2 regions of the Ferdinandcohnia sp. FSL W7-1320 genome follow, and region 2 is predicted to be linked to the other one. Evidence: a T-box and tRNA genes for the amino acid it is inferred to sense, from the RefSeq annotation. Region 2 holds a T-box; the other holds one or more tRNA genes.

Evidence for each region. The T-box of region 2 lies ahead of argS (arginine--tRNA ligase). A T-box ahead of a tRNA ligase gene usually reads a tRNA of that ligase, here a tRNA-Arg.
Region 1: it has a tRNA-Arg gene. The T-box ahead of argS (arginine--tRNA ligase) is inferred to sense a tRNA for this amino acid. The anticodon was not compared.

What each region holds. Positions count from the first base shown of each region.
Region 1 is NZ_JBBPAM010000001.1:1,089,799-1,094,017, forward strand. It holds gene whiA (DNA-binding protein WhiA) at 1-616, shown strand, start outside; gene NST91_RS05585 (HPr family phosphocarrier protein) at 764-1,021, shown strand; gene clpP (ATP-dependent Clp endopeptidase proteolytic subunit ClpP) at 1,066-1,656, opposite strand; tRNA gene NST91_RS05595 (tRNA-Arg) at 1,916-1,987, shown strand; gene NST91_RS05600 (hypothetical protein) at 2,276-2,452, opposite strand; gene rpoN (RNA polymerase factor sigma-54) at 2,653-3,957, shown strand; gene NST91_RS05610 (glutaredoxin family protein) at 3,983-4,219, shown strand, end outside.
Region 2 is NZ_JBBPAM010000001.1:3,921,226-3,925,444, forward strand. It holds gene aceB (malate synthase A) at 1-318, opposite strand, end outside; gene NST91_RS19310 (M48 family metallopeptidase) at 518-1,780, opposite strand; T-box leader at 1,944-2,231, shown strand; gene argS (arginine--tRNA ligase) at 2,273-3,958, shown strand; gene NST91_RS19320 (MGMT family protein) at 3,987-4,219, opposite strand, start outside.

The sequences.
Region 1 (4,219 bases), 2.8 Mb from region 2:
GCAGGAAATTTCTTCGGAATTAGTAGCGAAGAAGTGCTGCAAACGCTCCTATTTACGCGGAGCTTTTTTAGCAGGTGGCTCTGTTAATAACCCAGAAACATCCTCGTACCATCTTGAGATTTTTTCATTATATAAAGAACACAATGACTCACTTTGTGAATTGATGAACGTTTTTGATCTCAACGCTAAAACGTTAGAACGAAAAAAAGGTTTCATCACCTACTTAAAAGAAGCAGAAAAAATCACAGAGTTCCTAAATGTCATTGGTGCGCATCAGGCATTGCTTCGTTTCGAGGATGTTCGAATTGTCCGTGACATGAGAAATTCGGTGAACCGCCTCGTCAATTGTGAAACAGCTAACCTTAATAAAACTATTGGGGCATCGATTCGTCAGGTGGAAAACATTCGATACATTGAAGAAACAGTCGGACTAGGCATTCTACCCGATAAATTAAGAGAAATTGCGGAGCTTCGCGTCGCCTATCAGGATGTCACACTTAAAGAGTTAGGCGAAATGGTAACATCAGGCCAGATTAGTAAGTCGGGCATTAATCACCGACTTCGAAAAATCGATGAAATTGCTGATAAGCTACGAGCGGGCCAATCTATAAAGTGAGCACATTGCTCACTTGGAGAAAAATAAAGCGTTATCATTTTTAAATAAAATATGAAACCTTTAGAGCTCAACCTACGTATTAATAGGAAATACTAAAAAAAAACACAACTTAAGAATGTACAGAAAAATTTGAGGAGGAAGAAACGAATGGTGGAAAGACAAGTTGAGGTTGCTTTAAGAACGGGGTTACAAGCACGTCCTGCAGCGATGTTTGTTCAGGAAGCAAATAAATTTTCTGCAGATATCTTTTTAGAGAAAGATGGAAAAAAGGTAAATGCAAAAAGTATCATGGGTCTAATGAGCTTAGCAGTTGGCAGCGGTACAACAGTTACATTAATTGCTGATGGAAATGATGAAGAAGCAGCGGTTGAAGCATTAACTGAATTTGTTCAAAAAGAAGCATAAAAAAATCCTCTCACGATTAGATGTGAGAGGATTTTTATTATTTCTTATTTATTGTCTTGTGGGAACATAACCTTGTCGATTAATCCGTATTCCATTGCTTTTTCAGCAGTCATGAAGTTATCGCGGTCAGTGTCTTTTTCAATAATTTCTAGTGGTTGACCAGTACGCTCAGCTAAAATTTTGTTTAGCTTATCGCGTAGGAATAAGATACGCTTAGCCGCAATTTCGATTTCAGTTGCTTGCCCTTGTGCTCCACCAAGTGGTTGGTGAATCATAACTTCACTGTTAGGAAGCGCAAAACGCTTGCCTTTTTCACCAGCAGCAAGTAAGAAAGCACCCATAGAAGCAGCCATACCAATACAGATTGTAGAAACCTTTGGCTTAATGAACTGCATTGTGTCATAAATAGCCATACCAGCTGTAATCGAACCACCAGGGCTGTTAATGTATAAAGAAATATCTTTTTCAGGATCCTCAGCTGCTAAGAACAATAACTGAGACACAATTGAGTTAGCCACATTATCATCAATGGCACTTCCAAGCATGATAATACGGTCTTTTAATAAACGTGAGTAAATATCATAGGCGCGTTCTCCACGGTTTGTTTGCTCAATAACTGTAGGGATTAAATTCATTTAACTTCCTCCTTCAAAACAAATTAAAAACTTTACTACTATGTATTTCCATCATACAATTAAGGTCAGTAAAGGTCAAACAATTCGCTTTACTAACTTATCTTATTCTACAAACATTTATGACATACCTTTATCGATGTGAAAAAAACTAAATTTCATACGTATACCATCATAACCGAATCGGAGTGTTTTAAAACATACATCTTGCAATCAAATGCGTTCTAGCCTATAATGATGAGTGCAGTTTCTATTCAGACATGCCCTCGTAGTGTAGTGGATAGCACAAGAGATTCCGGTTCTCTTATCGTGGGTTCGAATCCTGCCGAGGGCGCTAATGAAGAAAGGACCAGAGTAAAATCTGGTCCTTTTTGCGTATTATGGTATTGGTACCTTTTTTCGTAAAATAGTTGAGGGGGGACACAAACGCATGAATCGTACCCTTACGAGCCGGAAATCGAGCCAAAAGGGAACACAAACGTGCTAATCGTACCCTTACAAGTCAGAAATCAACCTAAAAGGTAATGTAAACGCGAATCATACCCTCTTCAGCAAACAATCAGACTACGTTGGCATAGATATCCCCCGCCCATCACGTCGCCAAAGTTCCATCTCCAAATCGCTAATTATCCTTATACCCTAATGTTCCTTCGTACACATCCTCGTCAACTGGGTTCACAGCCCACATTGTTTGAATGGGATCAAATTCAGTTGCGAACTCTTCGTTGTTTTTCGCTTTTTTTGCTTCATCCAAAGTCCCCGTCACCGGGCCGGTATACATAATCTCATTTTTTTTCAATTCAAATCACCTCTTTAAAGTAGATTCTTTCAAAAAATGCATAAAAATGCGTGCTAAAATTTAACTTTTTCGATACCATAGAAGTAAGCTAAAATTAGCGATAGAACCTCTTCGATAAAATGAGGTTGTTCATTACAATAAGAAAAGTAAACGCTTCCATTTTAATACAACTCAGGGGAAGGGGGAAAACGAGAGTGAATATGCAAACTGGACTTTTTCAACAGCAATCATTAAAGCTAGTCATGACAAAGGAGCTAACTCAAGCTATAACTCTTTTACAATACTCTTCTTTGGATCTGACTAAATTTCTAGAAGAGCAAACATTAGAAAATCCCCTAATAGAAGTAAAACAAACGGATTTTAATAGAGTAATGAAATCAAAGGTCAAAAATGAATCCTATACAAATCCGATTGACTATATTGGAAAAAAAGAAACAACCCTTTATGAACATTTGCTTACACAACTTTCATATATGAAAGTGAACACCGAAAAAAAGCGAACGATGGAGTATATAATTCAACTTTTGGATAGCAACGGTTATCTGTATTTTCCGGAGGAGGAGATTGCAAAGGACCTTAATACCGATACAGAAACCATCGAAAGTGCAATTCACTATATTCAAAGTCTAGATCCGATTGGGGTAGGGGCAAGGTCCTTACAGGAATGCCTACTTCTACAACTCAGGAAATTGCCAAAGCGGAATAGTCTTGCTGAAACAATTATTCAGGACTATTTTGAAGAATTCGCAGAAAAGTCCTGGAAGGAAATCGCAAAGCAACTTGATGTAAAGCTCTTTGATATTCAACAGATTTTTGACTTTATCCAAACTCTTCAGCCGAGACCAGGTGCAGCTTTTCATGGAGGAGAAGCACAATATATTGTTCCTGACTTTGATATTCAAGTTGAAAATGGTGCTGTCATCATGAACATGCACGATTCATATTTACCAAAGGTTTCGTTGAATCTTCAGTATTACCAACATTTCATACAAGAAAAAGATTCAAAAACTAAATCCTATCTTCAAGAAAAAGTGGACCAGTGCCAATGGATTATGAGAAGTTTGGAGCAGAGAAAACTCACCTTACAAAATGTCATGAACGAAATCATCAATCGCCAACTGGACTTTTTTCTAAAAGGACCAGCTCATCTAAAACCGCTTATAATGAGTGATGTTGCACAAAGTTTAGACATTCATGAATCAACTGTAAGCCGTGCAGTAAAAGATAAATTTGTGCAAACTCCATTTGGTATCTTCGAAATGAAATATTTCTTTAGTCGCAACATCCAGACAACGGGTTCAACCGACACGTCATCAACTCAGGTTAAGAACGTTTTAAAAGAGTTGATTGATGAGGAAAATAAACAAAAGCCTTTGTCAGACCAGGATATTGTCAGTATACTTAAGGAGGAGCATGGTATTCTTGTGTCCAGAAGAACAATTGCAAAATACCGTGATCAATTAAATATACCATCTTCATCGAAGCGAAAAAGATACAGCAAGTAGATTGGAAGTGTAACAGTTGAGACGCATTCAAGTCACCATGTATTCAAAAGATAATTGCTCCCTTTGTACAAAAGCGAGGCGGGTTATCGAGGAATTAAGTGAGGAATTTCCATTAGAACTCAATGAGGTTGATATTTATAAAGATGATGAACTTCTTGAAAAATATCAAATCATGATTCCGGTTATCGAAATTGACGGAAACGAAGTGGAGTATGGGATTATCCATAAAGAAGTCATTCAAGAGTATCTAAGTAAATATTTA
Region 2 (4,219 bases):
TGAATTTAGTGCATTAATAATCATTTTTCGATCGACTGGGCCAGTAATTTCAACTCGCCGATCCTCTAAGTCTTTTGGAATCTGCGCAACTGTCCAATCTCCAGTTCGGATATGCTCTGTTTCAGGCAAAAATGTTGGCATCTTTCCACTATCGATTTCGTTTTGTCTTTGCTGTCTCTTTTCTACAAGTTGTTTCCTTCTTTCTCCAAAGTTCCTCTCTAGTTTTTCAATGAAGTTCAATGCCTGGGGTGTCAAAATTTCTTCATACTGCTCATTCATCTTTCCCATGATCTGAATTCCTGAGGTTTGTGTCGTCATTTTGTCCCTAACACCTTCCTTAAATTGTTATAATACAGATTATTAAATACAGAAGTATTATATAACAGACTTTTTGAAATTGGAACATTTTTCTGTATTTTTTTATATAACAATTAAAAAATAGTAATTCTGTACTATAACAATATAAAAAAAGAAAGCCTTGTTAACAGATTTCACTCTGAAAACAAAGCTATTTTGGTTATTTCTCATTCTTTTCAAATTCGTTTGTATACGTAATCCTTTCAAGCATTGTTGGGTGTCCATATCTAAACATCTTCACTAGGAATGGTGGATTCACTTGACTTAGACCAGCCTTTGATAATTCCTGGAAGGACGAAACTGCTGCCTTGTTATCCTCCGTCATTTCAAGAGCGTACAAATCAGCTGACTTTTCCTGGTGTCTTGAAACAGCATTTGAAACTGGGTCTGAAACAAAACTTAAAACAGAGATTAACAATAGAAACACTGGAAGAACGGCAATATCTTTTACACTTGTTATCTTAAACAGTTGACCCCATTTTCTTACCATATAAGACATAAGCTTACTAATCATAAAGAGTCCAACTAAGGTTAATAGCAAATAACCAGCAATTCCAATATAAATATGTTTCATTACGTAATGCCCCATCTCATGGGCCATAATAAATAATATTTCATCTTCACTTAGACGTTGAAGTGTTGTATCCCAAAGCACAATTCGCGAATTAGACCCTATTCCGGTTACATATGCATTAAGAGCATTTGTTTTTTCGGACATATTCACTTCAAATACATGGTCTGCAGGAATTTCCGCACGATCTGCCATCTCCAGAATCTTTGTTTCTAACTCTTTATTGGTTAATGGAAAAAAATCGTTGTAAAGTGGGTCTATAATAACTGGTTGTACAAACATGAGAAACATGGAGAATGGGATTGATAGAAGCCATGCATGGAACCACCATCTTTTCTCATTTCTTCGAATCAACCAAAACAAGACGCCCACAATTACAATCATTAACGCGTAATTCACCCAAAAATCAATTAATAGGTCCTTCATCCAGCTTTGAGTGGTCTGTACAGTAATATTATATGTTTTTGAAACATTGTAGCTAATCCATGATAGTGGAAATGATAATACTTCAACCAACAAGGAAAGCCAAAATAAATAAATCGCTGTTTGTAGGATTGAAAACTTTGCTGATACTTTTGACCAATCACGGAATTTTGCTGAAATCCCAATCACGAGAACAAGTATATAAATCATCCATTCAAACGGTACTGACAGGAAAAACAAAAGGTTTCTAATTTGTGAATACTCTTCACTTAGTAAAAGCTCACGATTATTCATAAATGTTTGTGGGTCCGCTGGACTTCCTTTCAGCTGCGCAGGTATGTCCGTATTTGCTCCAAAAAATAAATACCACGCTATAAATAAACCAAAGATGAGATAAATTCCAAGTGACCATCCAATTACTTTTTTCACTATGCTGTCCCCCTTTATGTACAACCCTCTTACTAGTATTTTAGTTAAAAGTAGGGCCAGATAGAACAATGACTTTCCTCATATCTTCATTTTTGACAATATAAGCGTATAAAAAACTCATTGATTTCTAATCCATAATTAGTTATCATGAATGAAATATAATCGAAATTCTGTGATGAAGAGAGTAGTCCTGATGTAACCGATAGCGAGTTGGGGATGGTGGAAGCCCAATGGTGAAATCAAGATGAACCGCACTTCTGAGAAGCCCACCTGAAACTTTTATAGTGTAGTTCAAAAAGAAGGATGAAAAGGACGAAGTAATTTGATCTGTCATTTTCACCGAATCTTTTGAACATCCTTTAGTAGGGTGTGCCGGGGGAACCCGTTACTTACTAAGTTAGGTTCATCGTGAACAATTTGAGTGGTACCGCGGGTAAATCTCGTCTCTTTTAAGAGACGGGATTTTTTTATACTTTTAAAGGAGGTTAGATAATGAATGTTATACAAATGTATGCCGAAGCGTTATCAAAGCAACTACAAGCTGTTTTATCATTTGAAGAAGTAATAAAACTTATTGAAAAACCAAAATTTCAGGAACAAGGTGATTTAGCATTTCCTTGTTTTGCACTTGCAAAGCACTTGCGAAAATCACCCGCTGTTATTGCACAGGAAATGGCACCTTTAATTCAAGACTCCCTTTTTGAAAAGGTTGTTGCAGAAGGGCCATATGTAAACTGTTTTCTAAACAAACAGGAAATAAGCAAATATATTCTTCAAACCATTCTTGCCAAAGAGTCTAATTACGGAAGCCACAGCTTTGGTCAAGGAGCGACAATAACCATTGATTTTTCCTCACCAAATATCGCAAAGCCTTTTTCAATGGGGCATTTGCGTTCAACTGTTATCGGAAATTCGCTTGCCAAGATTGTCGAGAAATGTGGCTATCAGCCGCTCCGGATTAATCATCTTGGAGATTGGGGTACACAATTTGGAAAACTCATTGTAGCTTATAAACTTTGGGGGAATGATGAGGCCGTTAGAAAAAACCCGATAACGGAGTTGCTACAGCTTTATGTTCGTTTCCACGATGAAGCCCAGACAAATCCTCAACTTGAGGCTGAAGCAAGAATGTGGTTCAAATTGCTTGAAGAAGGAAACGAAGAAGCCTTAAACCTATGGCGTTGGTTTAGAGAGGAATCATTAAAGGAGTTTTCACGTATTTATTCCCTGCTAGATGTAGAATTCGATTCCTTTAATGGAGAAGCCTTTTATAATGACAAAATGGAGACTACTGTTGAATTGCTAAATAAGAAAAATCTTTTGACACCGTCACAAGGGGCAGAGGTAGTTGATTTATCTGAACAAAATCTACCACCTTGTTTAATAAAAAAATCTGACGGTGCAACCCTTTATGCCACCAGAGATGTAACAGCAGCCATCTATCGTCAAGATAACTACCATTTTGCTAAAGCAATCTATGTAGTAGGACATGAGCAAAGCTTGCATTTTAAACAAATCTTTCTAGTACTTGAAAAAATGGGTTATCAGTGGGCAAACGATATGGTCCATGTTCCATTTGGCTTCATCCTCAAAGATGGAAAGAAAATGTCGACTCGAAAAGGAAAAATAGTTCTGTTAGAAAATGTTATGAAGGAAGCAATCGAGCTCGCAAAGCAAAACATTGAACAGAAAAACCCCAGTCTCGATAACAAAGATGAAATTTCGAAAATGGTCGGTTTGGGTGCAATCATTTTCCATGACTTAAAGAATGAACGACTTAACAATATTGAATTCTCACTAGAGGAAATGCTTAAATTTGAAGGAACTACAGGACCTTATGTTCAATATACTCACGCAAGAGGCTGCTCTATTTTAAGAAAGGCGAAGGTTTCAGGAGAAATAACAAATGGACTTTCCGATTCGCAAAGCTGGTCAGTTGTGAAGCTTCTGATGGATTTCCCGGCAACCATCCAAAGAAGTATGCAGCAGTATGAGCCTTCAGTAATTGCAAAATATGTAATAGAGCTCTCTCAAGAATTCAATAAGTATTATAGTCATGTAAAGGTTCTTCATGTGGATGAAGAAATGAACGATCGGATTGCATTGGTACGTTCTGTTACCATCGTACTGAAAGAAGGGTTACGATTGCTAGGAGTAAAAGCTCCAGAAGAAATGTAGTTAGCCCAGGACCTTGTGTCCCGGGCTCTTATTCTGGATGATACTGATATTTTTTCAAATCTATAATGCCGTTAATAACCTCTATCCCTTCATCCTGTAGGTAAATGGCTTGAGCAGCACGTGTTTCCTCATCTGCAATTGCAATTTCACCCTTGGAGTTGATAACCCGGAACCAAGGAAGGTTATATTTCTTACTCATCGAATGAAGGATTCTCACAACCTGCCTAGCGCCTCTTGGACTTCCAGCGAGTTTTGAAATCT